4 regions of the Shigella sp. FC1967 genome follow, and region 3 is predicted to be linked to each of the others. Evidence: predicted binding sites of a transcription regulator. Region 3 holds the regulator's gene; each other region holds the start of a gene.
The links. The regulator PurR, encoded in region 3, represses purine synthesis genes. The targets are predictions, from matches to a motif close to CANGCAAACGTTTGCNTG.

Region 1 (7,978 bases), on a different contig from region 3:
ACTAGCGTCTTTTTCTTTATAATATCATATTGTTAAGCAGATTCCTCTTTTATATCCAGTTTCCACCCCGGAACAGACTGCCAATGTTCTTGTTCTTTTTCTAAATCCAATTCCATCAATGTGTTATCGGAAAGATATTTTTTAGGAAAATAAAGCGTCCAATGATTTTCCTCTGTGACTAAACGCAAAGATGCAGGTTTTGTTGTCGATTGTCGCTGATTATTAAGTAAAGTTGCTAATCTTAGTATTTGTACGAGAGGGAAATACTGTTTCTTTTTATAAAGATTAAATTTAGGCAATTCATCTAACTTGATCCCTTTGCGGTGATAGCGAACCAAGGTTGTTAATAACAACTGCTGCTCTTGATTAAAACCGGGTAAATCAGTATTTGAAAGAATATAGGCAGAATGGCGGTGCAATCCACTTAAATTAATGCTTAATCCGACTTCATGTAACATGACAGCCCAAACTAAAATAGCCTCTAAATCAGGGCGAACCAGTTTTGAATTTTGCTGTGCCCACTGAGCGTAAAGAGATTGCATGGTTTCAAGAACACGTTTGGCTTGTTCTCTATCGATATTATAGTGCTCTGCAAGGCTTTTCGCTGTGCGTTGGCGAATATCTTGATGACGGAATCGGCCTTCCATTTCATACAGCACACCTTCACGTAATGCACCGTCAGATAGGTGTAGCGCTTTCAATCCTAATGAATCAAAAATACCGCATAAAATCGCTAAACCTGGAACAAAAACATGTTTACGTTCATCGGATAAACCCGGCAGGGTAATATCTTTAAATTTCTTAAATCGTAAAACTTGTTTAGTGAGCATAAGTAGACGTTCTGGTGTGATAACACCGTCTTTTTCACCGAACTCAACTAAGATCTCATGAGCCGCTTTAATTGTTCCTGATGCGCCTAAAGCCACGTCCCAACCCGTCATTTTATATTGCCATGCAATTTTTTCCATTTTACGCGCTGCTTTTTCTCGTGCTTTACGAAAAGCGGATTCGCTAATTTTTTGTTCTGGGAAAAATTGGCGGCTAAAACTGACACACCCCATACGTTGGCTTTCGATTAAAATGGGCTCAAAATTTTCACCAATCACTAATTCGGTTGAGCCACCCCCGATATCGATAACGAGCTTTCGACCTTTTTCAGATTGAGTGTGTTCAACACCCATAAAAATAAGTCGAGCTTCTTCATGCCCAGAAATAATTTCAATAGGATAAGGAATAACGTCTTTAGCCCGTTGAAGAAAGACTTTCGCATTCGTCGCGACACGCAAAGTGTGTGTGCCTACGACTGTAACATTTTCAGCAGGAAAGCCCTGTAACCTTTCAGCAAAAAGAGAAAGGGCGGAAAGCCCACGTAACATAGCTTCTTCGCTTAATTCGTTATCATCATCAAGTCCATCAGCAAGATAAACTCGCTGTTTTAAACGGCTTAATACTTGTAATGCGCCATTAACAACACGCGCAATTATCATATGAAAACTATTAGAACCGAGGTCAATAGCCGCAATTTCTAAAGGACGTGGTGAAGAGTCATCTTGTGATAAAGGCATAAAATTACGCTCGTGAACTGGGTTGTTCTAACAATTTAATATATTCATAGACAGCAAGTTGGGAACGGATCTTACGTTTATTTCCACGAGGAACATAGCTATTTGTTAAATCCTTATCGATATAACGAGCTTTTACGGTGTCATTAAATTGAATATCCAGTATATCAAGAACGCGTTGCTTAAGTTGAGGATCAAGCAAAGCCACCGCAACCTCAATACGATAGTCAAGGTTTCTCGTCATCCAATCCGCAGAAGAGAGAAAGATTTTTTCATCACCTTTATTCGTGAACACATAAACACGGTCGTGTTCTAAAAAACGATCAACAATACTGGTGACCTGAATATTTTCACTAAATCCCGGTTGATTAGGGACTAAAGAACACATACCACGGACTAACAATCGTATTTTTACCCCCGCTTCTGAGGCATCATAAAGGCGATTAACTAGCTCTTCATCAACTAAGTTATTCACTTTTAATGTGATCCCCGCGGGATGTCCTGCTTGAGCACTGTGAATTTCATTGGTGATTAATTGATTTAAAAGGGTACGTGAGTTTTGTGGTGAAACCATCAAATGTTCAAACGTCACAGGGCGATAAGGGTTTTCAATAAAACTAAAGACGCGACGTACTTCATTAGTAATTTCAGTATTTGCAGTTAATAGTGAATAGTCAGTATAGAGACGCGCGGTTTTCTCGTTGAAATTTCCCGTACCAATATGGGCATAACGGATAATTTCACCGTCTTCTAAGCGAGAAATAATAAATAATTTCGCGTGAATTTTCAGGCCTGGAGCAGAGAAAATAACATGTACCCCCGCTTCTGTCAGACGTTTTGCCCAGTGAATATTCGCGGCTTCATCAAAACGCGCTTGTAACTCAACAACGACCGTGACACGTTTACCGTTATGAGCAGCATGGATCATCGAATCTATGATCCGAGAATCTTTAGCAACACGGTAAATATTAATCTTTATTGAGATAACACTTGGATCAAATGAGGCTTGACGTAGCAATTCCAGCACATGTTCAAAAGTATGATAAGGATAATAGAGTAAGACATCGCGCTCACGTATGGCATCAAAGCCATTACGGAAATTATCAAACCAAACATGGCGTAAACGTGGGATGGGTTTATTTAATAGGAATTTACTGCCTTCGTTGGGGAAGTTAATAAAATCTTTAAAATTATGATAACGACCTCCCGCAATAACGGAATCATTATTCGATAAACCGAGTTTACTGCGCAATAATGCTACCATTTCATCAGGCATATCACGCTGATAAACAAAACGGACAGGCTCTGCAGTCAGGCGTTGTTTTAATGTTGATGACATCATTTCAAGTAAACTTGATTCCATTTCTGTCGCAAGATCATACTCCGCATCTCGCGTCATTTTCATGGAATAAGCATTTAATGAATCATAATCAAAAAAGCCTTTAAATACCTCATCAAGGCAGTAGCGTAAAATATTATCCAATAAAATCATGGATTTTTTTCTTACTACGTCCTTGGTCTGTTGGGAGAATAACAAAACGAGGGACTTTGTCTGATGGAATTTCTAACAGGGCATAATGAATAATTTGCCCTTGCACAATTTCAACCGCTAAATAGGTATAGTCATCTTTAAGAAACTCCACCAAGTCTGTTTCAGGATTAATCAAAATAGGTGTGATGTGTTTTCTTAAATTTTGACGGAAATATTGGCGTAACCAGATTTGTTGATTCGGAGAGATTTGGCGTTCGTTAATTAGAAAGATTTGGTTTCGTGCCATCTCTAATAACAAATCATTGTATAAAGCATCAAACTCTTGGTCGGCTTTAGCCACTTTTGATTGAATTTTCTTTATAAGATGGCGAGCATGACTTGATGCAGAGCGTGAGCCACGCTCCTCGTTAATTAAAATACGGCGTTTTACATCGGCAAAACGAACCTTATAAAACTCATCAAGATTATTTGAATAGATCCCCAGAAACCTGACTCTTTCAATTAACGGGTTTCGTTTATCAGCAGCCTCTTGTAATACACGTTCGTTAAACGCAAGCCAACTGATCTCTTTATCAATATAGAGTCGTTCCTGGGACATCTGAACTCCAACAAGGGTTAAAGTTAATACTTAATATCTGAATAAATCAGACATGTTGCTTAATAGTCGCACCCGGTTTAACAAAATTTTCGGGTTTCGCCTCTTTGGCTTTTTTTTCAAAATAAGGCGCTTGGAAAGTACACATTCTAATCGCAGAACGGTAGGCACCGTTAACAAAAAACTCATCTATTAAATCACCTTCTTTTTTAAAGCCAAGCTTTTGATAAATATGAATCGCTTTAGCATTTTCTTTATCAACGATTAAATAGAGTTTGTATAAATTGAGTACAGAAAAAGCGTAATCCATCGCAAGTTTTGCTGCTCGTGCAGCATATCCATGACCTTGATGCGCAGGGGCGATAATAATTTGGAATTCAGCGCGACGGTGAACATAATCAATTTCAACTAATTCGACAAGTCCAACTTTAGTGCCGTCACTTTCGGCAATAAAACGACGTTCGCTTTGGTCGTGAATATGTTTTTCATAAAGGTCGCTTAACTCGATAAAAGCTTCATAAGGCTCTTCAAACCAATAACGCATAACGCTGGCATTATTATCAAGTTGATGGACAAAAGAGAGATCTTCTCGTTCGAGAGGACGTAATTTTATAGGTGGAACTTTCTTACCACCAGACATAAGCACCTCGGTGAATGCATTGAATAAAAAGAGAAAAGGGTGACACAAAAAAAGTCACGTGGGCTACATTGTAGCACAATGTGACTTTTTATCTTAAACGAAATAGTTAACCAAGGCTGTCGAAAAGCGCAATGTCATCGAGAAAAGCTTGATTATTCTTCATTTTTAATCGTTCTTCAGCTAACCAACCGATCGCTAATGGGTAAATACGATACTCTTCCGTTTGTATTCTTGTTTGTAATGATTGTTCAGTATCATCCGGTAAAACAGGAATGCGAGCTTGAATAATCATGGGACCTCCATCAAGTTCTTCTGTCACAAAATGGACGGTCACGCCATGAAAAGCGTCTTTATTCGCTAAAACTTGGCGGTGAGTGTGTAATCCGGGGTATTTAGGAAGCAAAGAAGGATGAATATTTAATAATTTATGCTGATAATGTGTCACAAAATCAGGCGATAAAATACGCATAAAACCAGCTAAAACCACAATGTCGGGTTGATAAGCATCGATTTGTTTAATTAACGCACTATCGTAGTCAGCTCTGTCGTTATAGAGAGTCGGATCAACAAAATAAGCGGGAATATCAGCAAGTTTTGCCCGTTCAAGACCATATGCATCAGCTTTATTACTTAAGACAGCAACCACATTACCCGTGATTTTATTCGCCCTACAGGCGTCAATAATCGCCTGTAGGTTGCTGCCGTTTCCTGAGATGAGGACGACAATATTTTTCATTCACATACTTTCATTAGTTAATAATAACTTGTTCTTCACCCGTAGCTTGTGGCGCAATTTCACCAATTAACCAGGCGTTTTCACCACACTCTGCAAGGTGTGCTAATGTTTTTTCAACGTCATTTGGGTTAACAGCAATTAATAATCCAACGCCGCAGTTAAAGGTACGATACATTTCATGTGTGCTGACGTGTCCTGCATCTTGCAACCATTTGAAAACCACTGGCCATTCCCAGCTTTTACTGTCAATACGTGCTTGAGTGTTTTCTGGTAATACTCGAGGAATATTTTCCCAAAAGCCACCACCTGTAATATGTGCTACTGCATGGATATCGACATTTTCAATTAATGAAAGCAGTGATTTTACATAAATTCGAGTGGGGGCTAATAGGTGATCAGCTAATGATTTATCACCTAAGGAAGTGTTTTCAGCATGGGTATTGCTAACTTCAAGAATTTTTCTGATTAATGAATACCCATTAGAATGAGGTCCACTTGATGCCAAAGCAATCAGCGCATCACCCGCTTTAACTTTGCTACCATCGATAATTTCTGATTTTTCAACCACACCGACACAAAAACCAGCGATATCATAATCATTACCGTGATACATTCCCGGCATTTCAGCCGTTTCACCCCCCACTAATGCACAACCCGATTGCTTACAACCTTCTGCGATACCTGTTACTACGCGTGCTGCGGTATCGACATCCAATTTTCCTGTGGCATAGTAGTCAAGGAAGAAAAGGGGTTCTGCACCTTGAACAATTAAATCGTTGACACACATTGCGACTAAATCAATCCCGATGTCATCGTGGCGATTTAAATCCATCGCAAGGCGAAGTTTAGTTCCTACGCCATCGGTGCCTGAAACTAAAATAGGTTCACGGTATTTAGATGGGATCGCACAAAGTGCGCCAAAACCACCTAAACCTCCCATAACTTCAGGACGGCGGGTTTCTTTTACTACACCTTTGATACGATCGACTAAAGCATTACCTGCGTCAATGTCGACACCGGCATCTTTATAGCTGAGAGAGGATTTGTTAGTCACGTAGAGCCCTCACGGCAAGTTGCTGTTAAGAAAAAATGTGTGCGGGGGCTATTCTAACAGGCAAAGCAAACGTTTGCGAGGATCTTCTTTATAGGTCACAATTATTCATGTTGGTGTGGTTAAAAGCTGTGCGTTTGATCAATATCAATAGAAAAACGATGGAATGTTGGCAAAAAAGCGGTATAATCTCGCGATTTTTTTGTCAGGCTGCGTCGTACATTAGGAGAAATTATGAAGATCGTTGAGGTAAAACACCCACTCATTCAACATAAATTGGGGCTGATGCGAGATCATGATATAAGCACTAAGCGCTTTCGTGAACTGGCTTCAGAAGTTTCCAGTCTACTGACGTATGAAGCTACCGCCGATTTAGAAACAGAGACGGTAACAATAGAAGGTTGGTGTGGTTCGGTAGAGATAGAACAGATTAAAGGAAAAAAAATCACAGTAGTTCCTATCCTCCGTGCCGGTATCGGGATGATGGACGGAGTATTAGAAAATATTCCTAGCGCCCGAATCAGTGTAGTTGGCGTTTACCGCGATGAAGAAACATTAAAACCTGTCCCTTACTTCCAGAAATTAGCATCCAATATTGAAGAGCGTATGGCTCTTGTTGTTGACCCTATGTTAGCAACAGGCGGCTCTATGATTGCCACAATTGATTTATTAAAAAATGCGGGCTGTACTTCAATTAAAGTATTAGTTCTGGTTGCTGCTCCAGAAGGGATTAAGGCATTAGAAGAAGCTCATCCAGATGTGGAGTTATATACTGCATCTATTGATAGTCATCTTAATGAGCACGGGTACATCGTTCCAGGTCTTGGCGATGCGGGCGATAAGATATTTGGTACAAAATAATAATTAAGCCGACTTTGATAGTCGGCTTTTTTTTGGATCACATATTTGTTCTATATTTTAAATATTTTAAGGTGCTGCTAGGTGACGACGATGTGTAGGTGTAGTCAGCAATGCGGCGATTTAAAGTAGGACAAGTATAAAGTTAAAAATATAAACCAATTTTACATTCATATTAAAGAGAGGTCGTAAGCATGACTCGTCGTGCAATCGGGGTAGAAGAGCGCCCACCATTATTACAAACAATTCCGTTGAGCCTTCAACATTTGTTTGCAATGTTTGGCGCCACCGTACTTGTGCCAATTTTATTTAAAGTTAATCCGGCAACAATATTGTTATTTAACGGGATCGGAACCCTGCTTTATCTCTTTATTTGTAAAGGACGCATTCCTGCTTATTTAGGTTCAAGTTTTGCATTTATCTCACCTGTACTTTTATTATTACCTTTAGGGTATGAATTAGCACTCGGGGGATTCATTGTCTGTGGTGTGTTATTTTGTCTCGTTGCCGGTATTGTCAAAATAGCAGGGCGAGGTTGGATTAATGTGATGTTTCCGCCTGCGGCAATGGGCGCAATCGTTGCCGTCATCGGGCTTGAATTAGCAGGAACGGCTGCTGGAATGGCAGGATTATTACCCAGTGAAGATACACCGGTTGATAGCCAGACACTGCTTATCTCTATGGTCACTTTAGGTGTGACTATCTTAGGTTCTGTAATGTTTAGAGGATTCCTTGCTATTATTCCTATCCTTATTGGGGTATTAGCAGGTTATGCACTCTCTTTCTTCTTGGGCGTCGTTGATATTACACCCATAAAAGAAGCTAACTGGTTTGCACTACCGACATTCTATTCTCCCCGTTTTGAATGGAGTGCAATCTTTATTATCCTACCGGCTGCATTAGTTGTTATTGCTGAGCACGTTGGACACCTTGTTGTTACAGCCAATATTGTACAACGTGATTTAATGAAAAACCCTGGCCTACATCGTTCTATGTTCGCAAACGGTTTCTCTACCATTATTTCCGGTTTCTTTGGCTCAACAC
Region 2 (7,978 bases), on a different contig from region 3:
TAATGGCAAGCGCGCCAGTATTGGCGATCAAGTCTTTGCTGGCGATGAAGTCAAAGTCAATGGGCGATTGATTGAAGCGCAGGATAACTCTGAGTTAGTTTTGATTGCGCTGAATAAACCAGTGGGCATTGTTAGCACCACAGATGATGGCGAAAAAGATAATATTGTTGACTATGTTAACCACAGTACCCGTATTTTTCCCATTGGGCGTTTAGATAAAGATTCCCAAGGATTGATTTTCCTGACCAACCACGGTGATTTAGTCAATAAAATCTTACGTGCAGGTAATGATCATGAAAAAGAGTACCTTGTGACAGTGAACAAGCCGATCACCGATGAATTTATTCATGGAATGGGTGCGGGTGTTCCTATCATGGGACAAAAAACCAAAAAATGTAAGGTTAAGAAAGAAGCACCGATGGTGTTTCGTATTACTTTAGTTCAAGGATTAAATCGCCAAATACGTCGTATGTGTGAATATTTTGGTTATGAAGTCACTAAGCTTGAACGTATTCGCATTATGAATGTTAGTTTGTCTGGATTACCTGTTGGTGAATGGCGTGATCTGACCGATGATGAACTCATTACTCTATTTGAAGCAATTGAAAAATCGACTTCTGAAGCGCCACCAAAACCAAAGCAAAATAAACCGAAAAAACAAATCAGTAGTAATGCGAAAGCATTAGGTATCCATATTCCTCAAACAAAAACCAAAGAAACGGAAAATAATTCTCGTAAGCGTTTTGTTCAGCCTGGTCGTAAAAAGAAAAGACGTTAATTTTATCTGTGAAAATGCGATAAAAACAAAAAAACACCTGGAAGGGTGTTTTTTATTTGTTCTCTTTAAGACGAATGATTGCATCGATAAAATTAGTCTAAATTAAGCTCATCTAATTTATTTTGGCGACGTTCAAGTACGATCGCTGCAAGTTCGGCATCCATAACTCGCTCAATTAATGCATCATAGTCTTCTTTGGAAAGGCAATAGAACAACGGAGTTTTGTTATCATCACACACAAGCAGTGTGCTGTTATCTTCAAGTGCAGTTAAAGGAGATTGTTGAAATACATTTAAAGATATTTTTTCAGGGGAAAAATCTTCGTCAGACATGAAAACTCCACAATAAAGAAAAGGGCAATAGCGCATTGTAACGCTTTTTATAAAGGGAGCAATCCGTGCTCCTGCGAAAAAATCAATATTATAGGTGATTAATTATCTCACCATTTTGTATCACTGCGTTGAGTATTTGTTGTTCACCTTTATTGCCAGTTAATGTGCCATTCAGTGTTGATATGACTGGTTTTGAACGTAAATCACCTTTCAATTTTAATGTGAATTGGCCTATTTCATCAGAGTAGGTTGTTTTTAAACCTAATGTATATAGCGTTGATAAAGGGACATTGAGACCATTAGCAATAAGTGAAAATTGGCGCTGCTGGTTAGATTGCACTAAAGCGGCTGAACCTCGAACAATGCCATTACCAATAAATGCTGAATATTGCTCAACAATAGCATTATCGTGTTGAGTGACAATGTTTAAATCAGGACGACGTAATTCAATACGATTTAATGTACCGCTATCGGCATTTAATACGGCTGAACCTTGCCATAATCCCCATTCACCTTCTTTTGCAACCATTAAATTTTGCAATTTTCCTGTTAAATTGGTGAATTGGAATGGAAATTCTGGCGTGATATCAATCAAGATAGATTGATTGATAGATAACTGTTCGATAGTGATATTTTGAATATTGCTTTTGTTATCTATTGGTTGAGCTAAAAAAAGTGAGCCAATTTTCAGGTAACGTATATAAAAAACCTGATAGTGTGGCGTCTTGGATTGTGATGGTTTTATTGTCTTTATTCCAATGACCGGCAAGTTTAATTAAACCTTTTTCATAGCGTAGACTGAGGTTATCTAGATTGAGTTGATTGTTCTGTTGGTTGAGTTTTGCAATAAGATCAGTAACGTGTTCATTTTGAAAAACAATATCATCTGTATTGAGTTCACCAGTGGTAAATGAAAGCGCGTTATCCCAATTCAATTGAGCAAATTGCCCATCAAAACCACTTATTGCCCACTGTTTCCCTTCAGCAGTCAAATCAACGATATTGAGTGTTTTTATGCTAACACGAGGATATTCAGAGAGAGATTGAATTAATTCGTCAAAGGTTTGTGAGGATTGCCAGCGCAAGCCATTCATATAAACTTCATCAAACTTCCATTGATTGTCTTGATATTGTCCACTTAAAGATAGTGAGCCATTCAGTAGGCGAGTACCTAATTTTTCTATTTGAATATTATTGGGTTGATATTGTCCAGAAATAATAAAATTACTGAATTCATTATTATTTATCATGCCACTAGCAATGGAAAACTAGAAATGACCGGCTCCAATTAAGTCGGTTGATGTTGGGAGCCAGGGTGTGATCCCGCCCGTTATTTTCTTGGCATCAAAAGAAAAATCTGCTTTTTCACTACGTAGCGCCATATTTTTAAATTGTAAGATGTCGGCGCTTAACGGTATTGAAGGTGTTTTGTTGGTAAAATCAATATTGCCATTTTCTAATGTGATTTTTTGTAGATGAGATGGAGTAGTAAAAAATTGCCAATTCAATCTAATTTGTGCTGATTTTGCCGATACTATCGCTTTATCTTGCTTAGGATTAATGAGGAGATCATGAACAATGACTTGCTCGGGTTGCATAAGATCATGCTCAATACCAGAGAAGCGAATATCATAGTCGGTGTATTGTGTCAGCCATTCACTGGTTTTTTGTGCGCCCCACTGAGTCTGAATAAAAGCATAAATGATAATAATAAATAAAATAACGATAAGTATCAGAGATACCAAACTTTTCATCAGCCAGCGCATAACCTGTCTCCTGTTTTATACTCCATCAAAACATTATACAGTTATGCCTGAAAACTCGGTGATGCTCAAGTATTCATCACTCTATAAAACAAGATCATTTAACTGCTTATTTATTTGAGATAAGGGATATCTTGTTTACCAAGTCTTTGGTGAGTGAATTACTGCTCTCTAGTAAATTGGCTTTAATATTACCCAATATTGTTTCTATAATGTTTTTTATGGCTTTGCTCTCTATCATTTAATTCTCCGGTTTTTAATTTATTACCATAGTTAATAAGTTGGGAAATTAATTCATTAGGATCAATGCTACCTGAGTGATAAATATCGTAAAAATTAGGGAGAATACCCGCTTGTTTTTGATGAATATTGAAACGTATAGTTTAGATATTCCTTTTTGTTTTTATCTTCAGAATTATTAAGGGAAGGATTTTTTAAAAACTCATTTAAGTCTTGTTGAATATGTTCTAAATTAAATTCAGCAATAGATTTATTTCCTAAATGAGTAAATTTATGATCACTATTAAACAATGAAAGAATGGAATCTTTGAGATAAGTAAAAAAATTGCCCAATAGTTTGTATGTGAAAGTCTTGAGTAGATGCGTGCTTTTTTTAAGTATTCGAGTGCAGGATTTTTTAATTAGATTAAAAGTTGTTGTCATCTTATTTTTTTTTTTGAGTTTCAATAAAAGATGAATATTATTTACTGTAATCAAACGGAAAGTGCTTTTATAAAAACGCCATTGATCTGCAGGTAATAAATAAAGCGCTATTTTTTGATGATGAAAATAGTGCTTTATTATTTTGTAACTAATTAATGATTATTTTTCTGGCGGAAAAATCAGGTTTAAAATAATGGCTGTTAAACCACCTGCAGCAATACCCGATGACAGCAATGTTTTTAGCCAATCAGGTGCAAACTGCAATATTTGAGGTTGCTGTGAAACGCCCAGCCCTACCGCAAGTGAAATCGCAAGGATCATGATGGCTCGGCGGTTGAGTGCTTCTTTAGAAACAATGCGTACACCCGATGCCGCTATCGTACCAAACATGACTAATGTGGCTCCACCTAATACGGGTTCAGGAATTTTTTGCACAAATTCTGCAACGAATGGAAATAAGCCTAAGATAATGAGCATTGCGGCAACAACATAACCTACATAGCGACTTGCAACGCCTGTTAATTGAATAACGCCATTATTTTGACCAAAACAAGAATTTGGGAAGGTATTGAAAAATGCCGAAACCATGGAGTTAATTCCATTCGCTAAGACGCCTCCTTTAATTCGTTTCATATACAAAGGGCCACTGACAGGTTGCTCTGAAACGTCAGAAGTTGCTGTAATATCTCCTATCGTTTCGAGTGATGTGATCATAAATACCAGCATTAAAGGAATAAGCAAATGCCAATCAAATGACAGCCCATAATAAAACGGCTCAGGAATAGTCATAAGCGGAGTTTCTTGATGTTCTGCAGGTGTGGGTAACATATCTAAAGCCCAAGCAAGAACATAGCCCACTGCCATTGCAATGACCAAAGAAGCAACGCGTAAATAAGGGTTTTTTTGTCGATTAAGTAGAATAATAACAATAAGAACAGAGCCTGCTAATAACAGGTTTTGTGGTGAACCAAAGGTATTATTTTCGATGGCTGCATAACCACCACCAATAGAGGTTAATCCAACTTGGATTAAAGAGAGACCGATTATCATCACGACGACACCTGAAACCAGCGGTGTAATAATACGTCTTGCTAAGTGAAGTACACGAGAAAGGATGATTTCGGTTAATGAGGCAACCATTAATGTCCCAAACAGGGCTGCCATCATTGTTGGAATATCGGCTCCACCATTTTTAAGTGCTAATCCCCCCATAATAAGTGGAGCAACAAAGTTAAAGCTTGTTCCTTGGATTGATAACAATCCTGAACCTATTGGACCCCATGCTCGAATTTGAATAAGAGAAGCAATACCTGATGCAAATAAAGACATACTGATAATACGTTGAGTATCGTGTGCAGGTAATCCTAATGCTTGGCAAATAAGGATCGCAGGTGTGATAACCGCGACAAACATAGCTAAAAGGTGTTGGCAAGCAGCAAAAAGTGTTTGAGGTAATGGCGGTTTCTCTTCTAAAGCAAAAAGAAGTTCGCTATTTTTTTTAATTGAAACGTCACTATTTTTTAGGCAAATTTTGATTTTCTGAAGTAACCATGGTGTGAATTTCTTATTCGACAAAAACAGTATTTTAATGATCTGTGCCACAAAAGCAATCGTTTGCGCGAAAATGATGTTATCAAAATGCTTAAGAGGCGCTCACATTTTTATATGTTTTAACTTGTGTTTGTCTCCATTTTTTTTTTCTAATCGGGGATACCTGCTTTTGGCGTTGTTTATGGATGAACTTAGCGTCGTAGTATTTTTATATAAAATTAACAAATAAGACGGGGTACATAAATGTATCATCTTGATGTTTATGGCACGCTGGTTGCGGCCACTTTGGTTCTCTTGATCGGACGTAAATTAGTGAAATCTGTTCCTTTTTTAGAACGGTATACGATCCCAGAACCCGTTGCAGGTGGGCTACTTGTTGCAGTTATTCTATTAGCATTCAAATCTTTTATGGATTGGGAAGTGAGTTTTGATCTTTCACTTAAAGATCCATTAATGCTGGCCTTCTTTGCAACAATTGGTTTAAACGCAAACCTCGCAAGTTTAAAAGCGGGAGGAAAAGCACTTTTTATTTTCGTCTTTGTTGTTGTGGGATTGTTGTTAGTACAAAATACCGTCGGTATTGCATTAGCAGAAATGTTAGGTCTGGATCCTTTAATGGGGCTACTGGCCGGTTCGATTACCTTATCGGGTGGTCATGGTACGGGTGCCGCTTGGGGTAAAACCTTTGTTGAAAATTATGGTTTTATGAGCGCATCTGAAGTGGCAATGGCTTGTGCTACTTTTGGCTTAGTTTTAGGTGGATTGATTGGTGGTCCAGTTGCACGCTACTTAATCAAAAATATCCCGACACCGGGATTAGGCGCCGATGACCATGAAATGCCAACCGCATTTGAGAAGCCGACAACAGGTCGAATGATCACTTCAATGGTTTTATTAGAAACGATTGCGATGATCTCTATCTGTTTAATGGCAGGTACGTTCCTTTCCCAATTGTTAGAAGGTACTGCATTCTCACTACCAACCTTTGTGTGTGTTCTATTTATTGGTGTGATTTTAAGTAATAGCCTTTCAATGCTTGGGTTCTACCGTGTTTTTGATAGAGCGGTGTCAGTCTTAGGTAACGTGAGTTTATCGTTATTCTTAGCGATGGCATTAATGAGCTTGAAATTATGGGAGCTTGCATCACTGGCGATACCAATGCTGGTTATCCTTGGAGTTCAAGCCGGTGTAATGGCGCTGTATGCTATTTTTGTGACTTTCCGTGTCATGGGTAAAAACTACGATGCCGCGATTTTAGCAGCAGGTCACTGTGGTTTTGGTTTAGGCGCAACACCAACGGCGATTGCGAATATGCAAGCGGTAACAGACCGTTTTGGACCGTCTCATCTTGCGTTCTTAGTCGTGCCTATGGTTGGTGCATTCTTTATTGATATTGTGAATGCAATAGTGATTAAACTGTATCTAATGCTACCGTTTTTTACGCCAATCGTTGCAGGGTAGTTTGGTTGCTATAAATTAAAATAGCGTCAAAACGTTAAAGAGCACCTCAATGTTGAATATCAGCATTGAGGTGTTTTGCTATGCGGTATTAAATTTACGAATATTTCAAGATCAGCCCAAAGCGAGTTTAAACGCACGCTAAGCCATACAAAAGAATCACCTTAAGCTTGGCTGTATTGTGTCTTAGCAGGTAGCCAGCGTTCGATTAAGGCTTGAGAATGTTTAGGATAGTGTTGATGCAGATAACGAGCAATGCGCTGAACCTCAGGAATAAGCCCTTGGTCGCGTAACAAATCAGCGACTTTAAATTGTGCATTACCTGTTTGCTTAGTACCTAAAAGTTCACCAGGGCCACGGATTTCGAGATCTTTTTGTGCAATCACAAAACCGTCATTGCTATCTCTTAATACCTGCAATCGCAAACGTGCTGTTTGTGTGAGTGGTGTTTTATATAGCAAGACACAATGAGAGGCGATTGCGCCTCGGCCTACACGTCCACGTAATTGGTGTAACTGTGCGAGTCCCAGTCGTTCTGGGTTATCAATGATCATTAAACTTGCATTAGGTACGTCAACACCGACTTCAATTACGGTTGTTGCAACTAAAAGTTGAAGCGCATTTTCTTTAAAGGCGGTCATGACGGCCTGTTTCTCTGCAGGTTTCATTCGCCCGTGCACCAATCCCACGTTGATTTCAGGGAGTGCAATGGTCAGTTCATCATAGATAACTTGGGCGGCTTGTGCTTCAAGAACATCAGAATCTTCAATTAAGGTACATACCCAATAGGCTTGTCGCTTTTCTTCTGTGCACGCTAGCTTGATGCGTTCAATAATGTCATTACGGCGAGTATCAGGGATAGCGACCGTGGTCACTGGTGTTCGACCCGGTGGTAATTCGTCGATAATAGAGGTGTCCATATCCGCGTAGGCCGTCATCGCTAATGTTCTCGGGATCGGCGTTGCTGTCATGACTAATTGATGGGGATGAAAGCCTTGCTCTTCACCCTTTTTCCATAATGCGAGACGTTGATGAACACCAAATCGGTGTTGCTCATCAATAATCACTAAGGCTAGGGAGTGAAATTTAACTTGTTCTTGGAAAATAGCATGCGTTCCAATAATGATCGATACTTCACCATTCGCAATGGCGTTTTGTTGTGTTTCGCGCGCTTTCCCTTTCTGTTTTCCGGCTAGCAACCTACTTGGATATCAAAAGGTTCAAACCATTTTTTAAAGGTTAATGCATGTTGCTCTGCCAATAACTCTGTTGGTGCCATTAAAGCCACCTGCTTGCCATTAGCAATGGCACGTAATGCGCTTAACGCTGCAACTAACGTTTTACCTGAACCTACATCTCCTTGGATTAATCGCATCATTGGATAGTCTTTTTCTAAATCGGCTTCTATCTCATTGACGACACGTTGTTGTGCA
Region 3 (6,500 bases):
TAGCAATAAATATTTTTTTCATATTGATACATTCCTTTGAGTGTAACTTCACATTAGTGGGTATTTATTATAACGACTTATCTTGACAAACAATGTTAACTTATCCCACAAAACCACATTAACAGAATGAAGTTTGTACTTTTTACTTCTCTCATTACAAATGTACTTTTGCTACTTTACGTGCAAGCAAGAGGGATATACTCTTATGAGTATAATTAATCTATATGGCTTATAACTATAGATAAAAGATATTTAGCTGTTATTTCAGCAGATTTTTGTTAAAATAATTAGCAAAATAGTAACAACTTAGTGATTCATTTGCCTCATTTTATCAATTCAAATGATTTTGATGGAATGATTTCAGGCACAAAACCCGAAATAGATAGTTTAAAGGAGTACGCAATGTCTTTCGAATTACCAAAATTACCTTATGCGTTAGATGCTCTTGAGCCACACATCTCTAAAGAAACTTTAGAATATCACTACGGCAAACACCACCAAACCTATGTAACCAATTTAAATAATCTGGTTAAAGGTACTGATTTAGAAAGCAAATCTTTAGAAGAAATCATCAAATCTACTGATGGTGGCATCTTTAATAATGCAGCTCAAGTATGGAACCACACTTTCTACTGGAACTGCTTAGCACCAAATGCAGGCGGCGCACCAACAGGAAAAATCGCTGATGCTATCAACAAAGCATTTGGCTCTTTTGAAGAGTTCAAAAAACAATTTAATGATGCGGCAGCTAAAAACTTCGGTTCAGGTTGGACATGGTTAGTTAAAAAAGCAGATGGTTCGATTGCAATTGTTAACACGTCTAACGCTGCAACTCCTGTTTCAGGCGAAGACAAACCATTGTTAACTGTTGATGTATGGGAACATGCTTACTACATCGACTACCGTAACGCGCGCGTTAAATATTTAGAAGAGTTCTGGGCATTGGTTAACTGGTCATTTGTTGAAGCTAACCTTGCTTAATTGAGCTTGATAATCAAAGGTGAGTGATTCAGATTCATTTTTAGTGATAAAATAACAAAGGGCCTCGAGCCCTTTGTTATATTCAGATATTCGATAATTTATTATTTAAATTGATCGGATAATCTATAAAGCAGTGATTAGAATAACATAGTCGAAAATAAAACGATCATAACAAGCGCTGCAACTGCTGTACTCAAACCAAATTTCAGATCCGTATCCATCTATTTCTCCCTCAAAATGATTATAATACACATTTTAACCATAACCTTGTCATGGTTAATTATTATCACATATCAATATTTGTTAAAATAGCGACCAGTGCACAATTTATAACATTGATTAATACTTTCACTTTTGAGCTAGATCATACAAAATTCACAGCTAATCGCTAAATTATTGCCAGTGTTTGCCCTATGTATGACTATACTGGCAGTCAAACCACAAAATTAGATAAAAGAGACCAATGAAGGTCAGGAGTTTTCCACACCATGGCAACAATAAAAGACGTGGCAAAACGCGCAGGCGTATCAACCACGACTGTTTCTCATGTGATCAACAAAACACGTTTTGTTGCTGAGAACACACGGGCAGCAGTTTGGGCCGCTATAAAAGAATTAAATTATTCACCTAGTGCCGTTGCGCGTAGTTTAAAAGTCAATCACACCAAATCTATTGGCCTGTTAGCCACGTCCAGTGAAGCCCCTTACTTTGCTGAAGTGATTGAAGCTGTTGAAAATAGTTGTTATAGCAAAGGTTACACACTGATTTTATGTAATTCACATAATAACCTTGATAAACAAAAAGCCTATTTAGCAATGCTGGCACAAAAACGTGTTGATGGATTATTAGTCATGTGTTCTGAATATCCCGATCACCTTCTGACTCTTTTAGAAGGCTATCGTAATATTCCAATGGTTGTCATGGATTGGGGTAAAGCGCGTGGCGACTTTACAGATACCATCATCGATAACGCTTTCCACGGTGGCTATATTGCGGGTCGTTATCTTATTGAGCGAGGTCATCGTGACATTGGTATTATTCCTGGTCCATTAGAACGTAATACTGGTGGTGGCCGATTACAAGGTTTTTTAAAAGCCATGGAAGAAGCAAAAATCACAGTAAAAGATGAATGGATTGTACAAGGCGACTTTGAGCCGGAATCTGGTTATAAAGCCATGTACCAAATGCTAAATCAAAAACATCGCCCTACTGCTGTTTTTTGTGGTGGTGATGTGATGGCAATGGGTGCGATTTGTGCAGCAGATGAACTTGGCCTACGTGTTCCTTTCGATATTTCTATTGTGGGTTATGACAATATTCGTAATGCTCGTTATTTTACACCGGCCCTAACGACCGTCCACCAGCCAAAAGAACGTTTAGGTCAAATGGCATTATCAATGTTGCTTGATCGCATCGTCAATAAACGCGAAGACGCCCAAACAATCGAAGTTCATCCACGATTAGTTGAGCGTCGTTCAGTCGCTGATGGTCCTTTTATCGACTACCGTCGTTAATTCATATTTATTCAACGACCTGATTTCTAACGAAGCCACTCCTCATTTAAGGTTTGGCTATCTCCAAGATAATCTAACAACCATGTTAAAGCGGGAGATTCACTTTTATCGACCCACGTCAGGCAGCATGGGCTGTCTGGCAATGGTTGTGCTAGTTGTAAAGTAACCAGCTTGCCTTGTTTAATTAAAGATTCAGCACGGTGCCAAGGCACCATTCCTACACATAATCCCGCTAACAAACATTCAAGCCCCATATCCCATGTTGGTACGACCATCCTGCGTTGGTTATTTAGCGCCCATGTGTCACGCTTTGGCAAACTGCGTGAGGTATCTTCTAAACATAAACTTGGATAAGGCCGCATTTCATCATCCGTTAATGGATGTTGTGCTTTTGCTAAAGGGTGATCAACATGACAAACGCAGCGCCACGGCATAAAACCCATATCTCTAAAGCTATAACGTTCACCAATTGGTGAGGCTCTTGTTGCACCAATAGCTAAATCAACACGCCCATTGACCAAGGAGTCCCATACGCCATTAAACACTTCAGGATAGACATACAGTTCAATATCAGGAAAATGACGATAGAAATCGAGAATAAGTTGTTGTGTTCTTTCTGGTTTTACAATGCCATCAACGGCTATACTAAACTGACCGCGCCACCCATTAGAAACTTGTTGACAAAGATGCCGAGTGTCATTCATTTTTTTGATAACAGATCGTGCTTCTTTGATAAAAATTTTACCTGCTTCGGTTAATTCTACATCACGGTGACGGCGTTCAAACAAGGGAACGGCAAGCCATTCCTCTAATTGCCGAACAGTGTAACTAACGGCGGATGGCACTCTGTGCAATTCTTGAGCAGCAGAACTAAAACTTCCTGTTCTTGCGACTGCATCAACAACTTCTAAAGAGTATTCTGACCACATAGAGTTTATTCCTTTGAAAATTTTTCACAGCATTAACCAAATATTCCCGTTTCACAAGTAAAATAAGTCTTCGTTACAATATATAAAATGTTCTACATCACATAGCATAGAAAATAAAATGAATTCTAAAACATCCACACAATCAAAAACACCTATGAGCTTTATGGTGTACCTAGCGGGTTTAAGTATGCTAGGTTACTTAGCTATTGATATGTATTTACCTGCATTTGGTATGATGCAGCGTGAACTCGCTATTAGCGAAGGGGCTATTAGTAATAGCTTAAGTATCTTTTTATTTGGCTTTGCTGTTGCTCAATTACTTTGGGGACCACTTTCTGACAAAGTCGGTCGTAAACCTATTCTTCTTATCGGTTTAAGCCTTTTCTCTTTAGGCTGCCTTGGTATGCTGTGGGTTGAAAGTGCAACTGGCTTACTGGCTATGCGCTTCCTACAAGCTTTCGGCGTCTGCTCTGCTGCCGTTATTTGGCAAGCTCTTGTTATCGACCGTTTTGATGAATCTCGCGCTCAGCATGTCTTTGCTTTAATTATGCCACTGGTTGCATTATCACCTGCACTTGCACCTTTAATCGGTGCATCGCTATTAGAGCACGGTGGCTGGCGTATGATTTTCATGCTGTTAATGGCAGTAACGTTAGTATTAATGCTACCGACATTAATGCTAAAAAACATTAAACAAAAATCAGTCACAGATGCGAACCAATCTTCTGCTTCATTTATCACTTTACTAAAATCGCCTCTCTATACAGGTAACGTATTAGTTTACGCTTCTTGTAGTGCAGGTTTCTTTGCTTGGTTAGCCGGCTCACCCATCATTCTTGAAAAAATGGGTTATTCGCCACAGGATATCGGTTTAAGTTATATTCCACAAACTATTGCATTTATGGTGGGTGGTTATGGTTGCCGTATTTTACTGTCAAAAATGACTGGTAAAACGTTACTACCACTGTTATTAATTGGTTATGCTGTCAGTATGACCGCCTTATACCTTGTTGCTAAATTTACGGAACCAACATTAACGACTATTTTAATTCCGTTCTGTATTATGGCCGCAATGAATGGTGCATCTTATCCAATCGCGGTATCTAATGCTTTATCCGCTTATCCTGAAATCAGTGGTAAAGCCGCTGCGTTACAAAATGCACTTCAATTGGGTCTTTGCAGCTTAGCCAGTTTTATTGTGTCTGCATTTATCAGCCAACAACCTCTGATTAACACCACTGCAATTATGGCGTTAACCGCAATCCCAATGGCTGTTGGCTACTTTATTCAGCGAAATAAATCTGTTATCAAACACACGGTTCAAACAGTAGAATAATCACCACCCTCCCTTTTAGGATTTATCTTAAAAAGGCCATTTTATAAAAAATGGCCTTTTTCTTTTCTAGAGAAAAACAATTTACATCTCTATACTTGCTTATACGCTGTAATAGCGTTTTATTTATTTTTCTTTCGGATTTTGAAACATTAAACAGATTATTTGCTGATTATGGCAGATTAGTTATTTTATTAATTCTATTCGTTCAATGCATTTTGAACACAATACCATTTTAATACTGTCAATCTGCACACATCCTTTTTTAGCTTTATGTTTCAAAACCCGCTTAGTTTACGCGGAGAGTATATGAGTACATCTTGTGTAGAAGAAGGCCGAAAGACCTCCAACGATCCTTTTAAAAAGATCGCAATAGAACTGTTAGCTCACGCTGATATTCGAGTTAATGGCTCAGAACCTTATGATATTCAGGTTCACAATCAGAATTTTTATAAAAGAGTATTACAGCAAGGCTCATTAGGTCTCGGCGAAAGTTATATGGATGGTTGGTGGGATTGTGAGCGACTGGATATATTCTTTCATAAAGTTTTACGTGCTGGTCTTGAAGATAAGCTCCCACAAAACCTACATGATATTTTTAAGATTGCAACAGCCCGCCTTTTTAATCTACAAACACAAAAACGCGCATGGATGGTAGGTAAAGAGCATTACGATCTTGGTAATGACCTATTTACTGCCATGCTTGATCCTAATATGCAATATTCCTGTGGTTACTGGAAAAATGCAGATAATTTAGACCAAGCCCAAGAGCATAAATTAGATTTAATTTGCCGAAAATTAGATTTAAAACCAGGTATGACCTTATTAGATATTGGCTGTGGCTGGGGTGGACTTGCCGCTTATGCCGCAAAACATTTTGGAGTTTCTGTCACTGGGGTCACTATTTCTGTTGAACAGCAGAAATTAGCACAAGCACGATGCCAAGGACTTGATGTTAATATTATTTTAGAAGACTATCGTGATTTGCATGAACAATTTGATCGTATCGTTTCTGTCGGTATGTTTGAGCATGTTGGCCCTAAGAATTACGCCACTTATTTTGATGTCGTTCGCCATAATTTAAAAGAAGATGGTCTGTTTTTATTGCACACCATAGGTTCTAATCGCGATAAAGTGAATGTAGATAGCTGGATAAGCAAGTATATTTTTCCTAATGGATGTTTACCATCTATTCAAAAAATTGCTCATGCAATGGACAATAAATTTGTGATGGAAGATTGGCATAACTTTGGTGCTGATTACGATAAAACATTAATGGCGTGGTATCAGCGTTTTTTAGCTTGTTGGCCAGATATTGAATCTAACTACACTCCGCGCTTTAAACGTATGTTTAGCTATTACCTTAATGCCTGTGCGGGTGCATTTCGCGCTAGAGATATCCAGTTATGGCAAATAGTACTCAGTCCTAAAGGCCAGATCGGCGGTCTACAGATCCCGCGTTAATTATTCTTTTGATAAAAAGAGAAAAGCCAGTTTGATTGACAAACTGGCTTTTTCTTTGGCTATCTGTTCAGAACAACAACATTAATTATGTGAAATTTATTCTTCATTGCTAAGTTGTTGTGCTGCTAATAAAGCTTGTTGCTGCGCTTGTTGTGCCATAACACGCTCTACAGTATCGACAATCGCTTGAGTTTGAGGGTCAAGCTCAATATTGACTTTATCACCAAGGCGTTTACAACCCAATGTTGTTCTATCGCGCGTTTCTGGTATTAAATGAAC
Region 4 (7,978 bases), on a different contig from region 3:
TACCTAATAAATACTCTAAATAATTCAAGATGTAGCTAGGCGACAAGTAAATGAGTCGCTAGGAGCATACACTAGTATGTCACTAGTGCGAATGAACTCAGTCAACAACGCTACACCTTGAAGTATGACGAACATACTTAACGAGTGGGCTTATCACCCTCCCACCGTTGAAACAAATCGTCAGGCAACTCAATCTCAAACTGATCAAGTACACGATTCACCGTTTGATTAACAATATCATCAATCGTTTTGGGCTGAAAATAAAATGCCGGTACTGGTGGCATAATCACAGCACCTAACTCAGCAGCTTGCGTCATTAATCGCAAATGACCTAAATGCAGTGGCGTTTCACGCACACATAGCACTAATTTACGTCCTTCTTTTAAGACCACATCCGCCGCACGAGTGACTAAGGTATCTGTATAGCTATGAACAATACCTGACAAACTTTTGATTGAGCAAGGTAATATGACCATTCCATTGACTCGGAATGAGCCTGAAGAGATCGATGCGCCAATATCGCGATCGTCATAAATCACATCCGCTAAAGCATGAATATCTTTTAGCGAATAATCTGTTTCTAATGAAATAGTACGGCGTGCAGCTTGGCTAATCACTAAATGTGTTTCAACTGACGGCACAGATTTTAGTATTTCTAATAAACGTATACCGTAAATTGCACCACTAGCACCTGTTAGCCCAACTATCAGCTTTTTCATTATAATCCTCAGAATATATACCTTTGTTAATCATTATGATGATTAACCCTCAAAAAACAAGCGTCGATGCAGAACACACTGGCATCGACGCTTTATAAGGGAGATATCTTACCGAAAAATTAGCCTTCGTTATAGATTTCCAAATTTTCTATTTCATTCTGATCACGAATTTTATGTTCATCATCACGACGTAGATTTTCTAAATAATCTAAATAATCTTGATCAATATCTTTCGTGATATAAACACCATCAAATACAGAACATTCAAACTGATTGATATCAGGGTTTTCTTCTTGTACTGCGGCGATTAAATCAGTGAGATCTTGGAAAATAAGCCCATCAGCACCAATTAATTTACGAATTTCATCCACTTCACGTCCATGAGCAATAAGCTCATTGGCATTTGGCATATCAATTCCATATACATTGGGGAAGCGAACTTCTGGCGCTGCTGAAGCAAAATAAACTTTCTTCGCGCCTGCTTCTCTTGCGAGTTCGACAATTTGCTCTGACGTTGTACCACGTACTATAGAATCATCAATCAACAGAACATTTTTATCACGAAACTCTGCGCGATTAGCATTCAGTTTACGTCTAACAGACTTACGACGCTCTTGCTGCCCCGGCATAATAAAGGTACGACCCACATAGCGATTTTTTACAAAGCCTTGGCGATAAGGTTTATTAAGAATATGGGCAATTTCTAACGCAATATCACAAGATGTTTCAGGAATGGGGATCACAACATCAATCTGTAAATCATCCCACTCTTTGGCAATTTTAGCGCCTAATTTCTGTCCCATACGTAAACGTGCATTATAGACTGAAATTTTATCGATAAAAGAATCAGGGCGAGCAAAGTAAACATACTCAAATAAACAAGGCATTAACTGTGGATTTTCGGCACATTGACGCGTAAAAAGTTGCCCTTGCTCTGTGATATAAATCGCTTCACCCGGTGCAACATCGCGTAAAAACTCAAAACCTAAAGTATCAAGCGCAACACTTTCAGATGCGACCATATATTCATAACGCCCCCCTTCTAAGGTACGTTTACCCAAGACTAAAGGACGAATACCAAAAGGATCACGAAAAGCTAACAAACCATGACCAATGATTAATGCAACACAAGCATAAGCACCACGGAGTTTTTTTATGCATTGCCGCAACGGCTGCAAAAATATTATCAGGCTCAAGTGGAAAATGGTCAAAACGGTCTAATTCATATGCCAATACATTAAGCAAGATTTCAGAATCAGAGGTGGTATTGATATGGCGACGCGCTGTTTCAAATAATTGGCGACGTAATAAATGCGCATTGGTTAAATTACCATTGTGCGCTAACGTAATACCAAAAGGTGAATTCACATAAAAAGGCTGCGCTTCTGATGCACTAGAACTACCCGCTGTTGGATAACGGACATGCCCTATCCCGATAGTACCTTTTAAACGCAACATATGACGGGTTTCGAACACATCTTTAACCAGTCCGTTCGCTTTGCGAAGACGGAAACCGTTGTTACCGTCTATCGTTGCAATGCCTGCTGCATCTTGACCTCGGTGTTGTAACACCGTTAACGCATCATAAATTGATTGGTTTACTGGATTAGCTCCAGCGATACCGACAATACCGCACATGAATAGATCCTCATCAGCCAGACGGAGAGGTTATATTCTCTCCGACACGAAACTTGACGCATTTTGTAGGTAGTCAAAGAACCACCTAATAATATGGTTGAATTGAGGAATAAGCTCAGAACGTTGCCAATCAGCGCTATCTGCCATAGGTGTAAATGCGCCTAAAACAAACAGTAATGCTGAGACTATCAGCACGCCTCTTAAAGCCCCGAAACAGACCCCCAATACACGATCTGTACCTGATAACCCTGTGCGTTGAACAAGAGAGCTAATCACATAATTCACAACAGCACCAACAATCAGTGTCGCAATAAATAACGTGACTATTGCAATCCCGTTACGAACCAGCTCATCTTCAAACCGGGTAAAATAGACGGCAAGATAAGGATAAAACTGACTAGCAACAAAGAAACCACAACCCCAGGTGATGAGTGACAATGCTTCACGAACAAAGCCACGGATCAGGCTCACTAATGCGGAAAAACCAATAATGGCAATGATGGCGTAATCTATCCAGACCATAAATTCTTTATCCAATAATGATGCTCCGCATTAATACGGAAGCATTCTAACAGAAAACGAAAACGTTTGCGTAATGCTAATTTTCGCTAATTTCAAAATAATTTACGGCGATATGAAAAATCATAATCGCCGCAATAAGTTAACGCTTTGTTACACAACTCATCTGATGACTCGTTTAGAAAAAATTAAGGCTTATATGCCCTTACCTCACCTTGTAAGCCCGTAAGCTCTTTTAAATGAGGCAGAATAGCCTGTAATTCTGACTTAGATGCACTAGGACCAATGTAAATTCGAGTCACTTGCCCTGAAACGGGGCGTGCGGGTATGGTATATACGGGATAACCTGAGAAATGCATTTTAGCAATAATCTCTTCTACCTTCGCCGCATTTTTCAATGCACCTAATTGAACAACCCAAGCCTCTCCCTTCGGTGGCTTAGTTTCTTGTACTGGTGGTGCGGGTGGTTGTACTGGTGGCGTAACCACAGCAGGAGGCACCTGCGTTGGCTGCTGTTGTGGTTGTTGTTCCGAGGGTTGAACAGGTACAACAGCAGGTGGTTCCGGTGTTGTCACCACAGATTGCTCCATGCCTGTCACTGCTTCAGAAATCATACCTTCAGATGCGCCTTCTGACGGTGTAGAAGGCACAGCAGTTTGTTCTATCGGTGCGATAGATTCTATTTCTTGCTCATCACCTGGTTTTGGTACTAAAGGAATAGAGGCGAACTGGTCTTCGTTATATTTCTTATCGCCGTCAAGCAGTGCAGGTAAAAAAAATAACCCCGACTGCCACCAATACAACGGCACCGACTAAGCGATTTTGAAATTTACTCGCCACCCACACTCTCCTTTTCCAAAAGTTCCATCACATGTGCAACAGTATGAAATGAGCCACAAACCACAACAATATCGTTAGAAGCAGCATCAGACATTGCTTGTTGCCATGCATTTTCAACACTATCGAATACCATTGGTTTCTCAAGATGCTGAGCTAACACATCAGCAGAAGCACCACGAAACTCATTAAGTGGAGCGACATACCAATGATCAGCCAATGGTGTTAAGCACGCCAATGTTCCTGCAATATCTTTATCACCCAGCATACCAACAACAATACGCACCTGAGTATCAGATTTTTGTGGTAATTGTGATAATTTTTCTGCTAAATATCCTGCCGCATGCGGATTATGAGCCACATCAAATATAACCAAAGGATGTTGAGAAATTACCTGAAAACGACCGGGTAATTGTGCACGAGACATACCTTCGACAATACTTTGCTGTGTTATTGCTTGGCTGACTTTGTCATCAGATTGGAGCAAGCAACGAATAACGCCCATTGCTGTCGCCGCATTAGCGAGTGGAATGTTCGGAATGGGTAAGGCATTAAATTCACAGTCAACACAACGCCAATGCCAGTGATCACCTTCAATAACAAAAGACCAATCCGTTCCTCGACGGAAAAGCTTAGCTTGTTTTTCATGGGCAACTTGGGCGATGGATTGAGGCATATCTGGCTCACCCACAACAGCATAGTGATTAGCTCGGAAAATGCCCGCTTTCTCATGACCAATATGCTCTCTATCCGCACCTAACCAATCCGTATGATCAAGTGCAATACTCGTGATAGCAGCAATATCCGCATCAACAATATTCGTCGCATCTAGTCGACCGCCTAATCCTACTTCAAGAATAACAACATCAAGTTGTGCTTGTTGAAATAACTTCAGCGCAGCCAACGTGCCATATTCAAAAAAGGTGAGTGAGATATCGCCTCTCGCTTGTTCAATTTCTGCAAAAACTTCGCAAAAAGCATCTTCGGAAAGCTCTTTTCCTTGAATACGAACACGTTCTGTATAACGAACAAGATGAGGGGAGCTATAAACGCCGACATTCAATCCTGATGCCATCAAGATTGACTCTAGCATATGACAAGTTGTGCCTTTTCCATTTGTGCCTGAGACAGTGATTACCTTAGACGCAGGGCGTAACACGTTTATTATTTTTCCTACCTTGCCTACTCGTTCTAACCCCATATCAATGGCGCTGGAGTGTAAATGTTCAAGATAAGAAAGCCACATCGACAAAGGTGATGTGGCTTTAGGCGCAGTGATGATATTAGACATCTTCTTTTTTATTCGTTTCGATGTTAATTTCTGGCTCGTTATCTGTAGACTCAATCTCATCAGCAATCATTTCTTCACCGATGATTTCATCTTCATTTTCATCTTCGACTAAATCATACTGAGTCAGCTTAGCCAGCAATTCAGCCAGCTCATCGCGCATTTCAGGACGGCGAATAATCATATCAATCGCCCCTTTTTCTAGCAGAAACTCACTACGTTGGAAACCAGCAGGTAGTTTTTCACGTACTGTTTGTTCAATAACCCGAGGGCCTGCAAAACCGATCAGCGCTTTAGGTTCAGCAACATTGATATCACCTAACATCGCTAAACTAGCAGAAACGCCGCCCATCGTAGGGTCAGTCATAACTGAAATATAAGGTAAACCACGTTCTTGCATTTTTGCTAATGCGGCACTGGTTTTTGCCATTTGCATTAATGACATCAGCGCTTCTTGCATACGCGCGCCACCACTTGCCGAGAAGCAAACTAATGGGCAGTTATCTTCTAGTGCTTGTTCAACCGCACGCACAAAACGGGCACCTACAACAGATGCCATTGAACCACCCATAAACGCAAATTCAAAGGATGCAGCAACAATAGGCATTTTTTTCAGCGTACCTTTCATCACGATCAATGCGTCTTTTTCTTGCGTTTGTTTTTGGGCTGCGCTGATTCTGTCTTTATATTTTTTAGAGTCGCGAAATTTCAGAATATCTTTAGGTTCTAATTCGCTACCTAATTCTGTTGTACTTCCTGTATCAAGGAAAGTCTCAAGGCGACGGCGCGCTGAAATGCGCATATGGTGATCACATTTAGGGCAAACCTCTAAATTGCGCTCTAATTCTGCGCGATAGAGTACCTGCCCACAGCTGTCACATTTAGTCCAAACCCCTTCAGGGATATTAGCTTTACGTGAACTTGTGATAGTGCTTTTGTTTAGAATTTTTTTCAATCCAGCTCATTAATGGACCTTTTCGTCTGAATCTGACCTTCGCCAGTAAAATTATTGTTAGCGTATCAACCACAATGCACTGGCTGTGTGGTTAGCAAAGTTTATGATGATACCGCTTACTGAATTTCAGCGCATCTCTTTATTATGGCTATTCTACGGCAAAAAACTGATGATAACTGCTCAAACCTCTTTGTTATCATTTTCTTTCTTTGCTTTTGCACTCGCTCTGCGGTGGCGTAAGATCTCAATAACGCCCGGTAAAATAGAAATAACAATAATGGCAACAATTAGCAATTTTAAGTTCTTTTGAACTATATCTAAGTCACCAAAAAAGTATCCGGCATAAGTAAATAACAGCACCCATGCAATTGCCCCAGTAACATTATAAAAGGCAAAGTGACGATATGACATTTTACCCATTCCTGCAACGAATGGCGCAAAAGTTCGGATAATCGGCACAAATCTTGCCAAAATTATTGCTTTACCACCATGCTTTTCATAAAAAGCATGGGTTTTATCTAGGTATTCACGTCGGAAAATCTTTGAATCAGGTTTACTAAATAGCTTTTCACCAAAAAGTCGCCCAATGGAATAGTTAACGGCATCACCTAAAATAGCGGCGCAAAGTAACAGTAAAACAATAATATGAACATTCACATCATTGGTTTCTAACGAAGCTAAAGCACCAGCAACAAATAATAAAGAGTCTCCGGGTAAGAACGGTGTTACGACCAACCCTGTTTCACAAAAAACAATCAGAAACAAAATGGCATAAACCCATGTTCCATATTGTGCGACAAGCTCTGCTAAATGCGCATCAATATGCAAAATAAAATCAACAAGAAATTTAATTAAATCAACAAATTGTGTTAATATTTCCATAAATCCTCAGAAAACGGGGTGTTCTTATGATTGAGATATCTCAATAGGATTATCCGCTAAAAATAGTGGACCCATTGCAGGTTTTGGTAATTCAAAATGATCAGGATAATCCACAGAGACTAAATACAATCCATTTGCTTTCGCTGTGGCTGCAGCTTTAGTTCTGTCTTTTAAGGCTAATAATTCAGCCATCCAAGTAATATCCTGATTGCCACACCCTATTTCTAAAAGGCTGCCAACAATATTTCTCACCATATGATGAACAAATGCATTTGCTTTAATATCCACAACAACATAGTCACCATATCGAGAAACATTGACATGCATAACGTTACGCCAAGGCGTTCGTGATTGACATTGAACAGCTCTAAAAGAAGTAAAATCATTTTCACCCAGTAAACATTGCGCTGCTTGATGCATACGTTCAACGTCTAGAGGGTAATGAAAATGTGTCACGCCAGATGACAAGATAGCGGGACGATAACGATGATTAAAAATCACATAGCGATAACGTCTTGCTGTTGCGCTAAAGCGGGCATGAAAATCATCAGAAACGGTTTTTACCCAACGTACAGCAATATCCGCAGGTAAATGTGTGTTAACACCCATTGTCCATGCCGGATCTTTGCGGTGCGCCGTCGTTTCAAAATGGACAACTTGCCCTGTTGCATGTACGCCAGCGTCGGTTCTCCCCGCACAAAACACAGATATAGGTTCATTAGCAACTTGTGAAAGTGCTTTTTCTAGCCGTTCTTGTACACTGCGCACTTCATTTTGGCGTTGCCAACCATAATAACGGCTACCATCATATTCAACGCCTAAAGCAATTTTGATTGTTGTGCTTTCAGACGTCACCGCTGACTCCGTCAAGGGGTGTTCTGTCATTTCAGCACTCACTTGCGCATTCATTAGTAAAACTGCTCCTGCATTAATTGCTCTGCGACTTCAACAGCCATTAATGCCCCACCAAAGCGCACGTTATCTGCTACTGACCAAAATTGTAAAGCTTCAGGCATACCATAATCATTACGGAAACAGCCTAAATTTAAACTCACATTACCAGATGCATCAGTGACTTGAGTTGGAAAGTCATTTTCATCACTAATATTAATCTCTTCATTTTCTTGTAATGTTTCACGC

Region 1: the regulator PurR is predicted to act here: its motif matches at 6,142-6,159, upstream of purM (phosphoribosylformylglycinamidine cyclo-ligase).
Region 2: the regulator PurR is predicted to act here: its motif matches at 5,140-5,157, upstream of gltS (sodium/glutamate symporter).
Region 4: the regulator PurR is predicted to act here: its motif matches at 2,935-2,952, upstream of cvpA (colicin V production protein).

The regions. Positions count from the first base shown of each region.
Region 1 covers NZ_MIIZ01001176.1:2,608-10,585, forward strand. The annotation lists gene ppx (exopolyphosphatase) at 33-1,565, opposite strand; partial or broken gene ppk1 (polyphosphate kinase 1) at 1,570-3,652, opposite strand; gene speG (spermidine N1-acetyltransferase) at 3,699-4,289, opposite strand; gene purN (phosphoribosylglycinamide formyltransferase) at 4,396-5,025, opposite strand; gene purM (phosphoribosylformylglycinamidine cyclo-ligase) at 5,039-6,079, opposite strand; gene upp (uracil phosphoribosyltransferase) at 6,311-6,937, shown strand; gene uraA (uracil permease) at 7,129-7,978, shown strand, end outside.
Region 2 covers NZ_MIIZ01000410.1:510-8,487, reverse strand. The annotation lists gene rluF (23S rRNA pseudouridine(2604) synthase RluF) at 1-778, shown strand, start outside; gene BHE89_RS03560 (hypothetical protein) at 871-1,110, opposite strand; gene BHE89_RS24870 (AsmA family protein) at 1,199-1,639, opposite strand; gene BHE89_RS24865 (hypothetical protein) at 1,761-2,360, opposite strand; gene BHE89_RS24860 (hypothetical protein) at 2,379-2,876, opposite strand; gene BHE89_RS03550 (uracil-xanthine permease family protein) at 3,696-5,072, opposite strand; gene gltS (sodium/glutamate symporter) at 5,331-6,548, shown strand; partial or broken gene recG (ATP-dependent DNA helicase RecG) at 6,710-7,978, opposite strand, start outside.
Region 3 covers NZ_MIIZ01000585.1:167-6,666, forward strand. The annotation lists gene sodB (superoxide dismutase [Fe]) at 403-981, shown strand; gene cydH (cytochrome bd-I oxidase subunit CydH) at 1,119-1,202, opposite strand; gene purR (HTH-type transcriptional repressor PurR) at 1,470-2,495, shown strand; gene punR (DNA-binding transcriptional activator PunR) at 2,522-3,424, opposite strand; gene punC (purine nucleoside transporter PunC) at 3,543-4,760, shown strand; gene cfa (cyclopropane fatty acyl phospholipid synthase) at 5,067-6,221, shown strand; gene BHE89_RS06050 (riboflavin synthase subunit alpha) at 6,318-6,500, opposite strand, start outside.
Region 4 covers NZ_MIIZ01001187.1:1,605-9,582, forward strand. The annotation lists gene BHE89_RS20060 (UbiX family flavin prenyltransferase) at 138-719, opposite strand; partial or broken gene purF (amidophosphoribosyltransferase) at 839-2,357, opposite strand; gene cvpA (colicin V production protein) at 2,388-2,879, opposite strand; partial or broken gene dedD (cell division protein DedD) at 3,065-3,716, opposite strand; gene folC (bifunctional tetrahydrofolate synthase/dihydrofolate synthase) at 3,706-5,004, opposite strand; partial or broken gene accD (acetyl-CoA carboxylase, carboxyltransferase subunit beta) at 4,997-5,966, opposite strand; gene BHE89_RS20090 (DedA family protein) at 6,137-6,838, opposite strand; gene truA (tRNA pseudouridine(38-40) synthase TruA) at 6,863-7,723, opposite strand; gene BHE89_RS20100 (aspartate-semialdehyde dehydrogenase) at 7,747-7,978, opposite strand, start outside.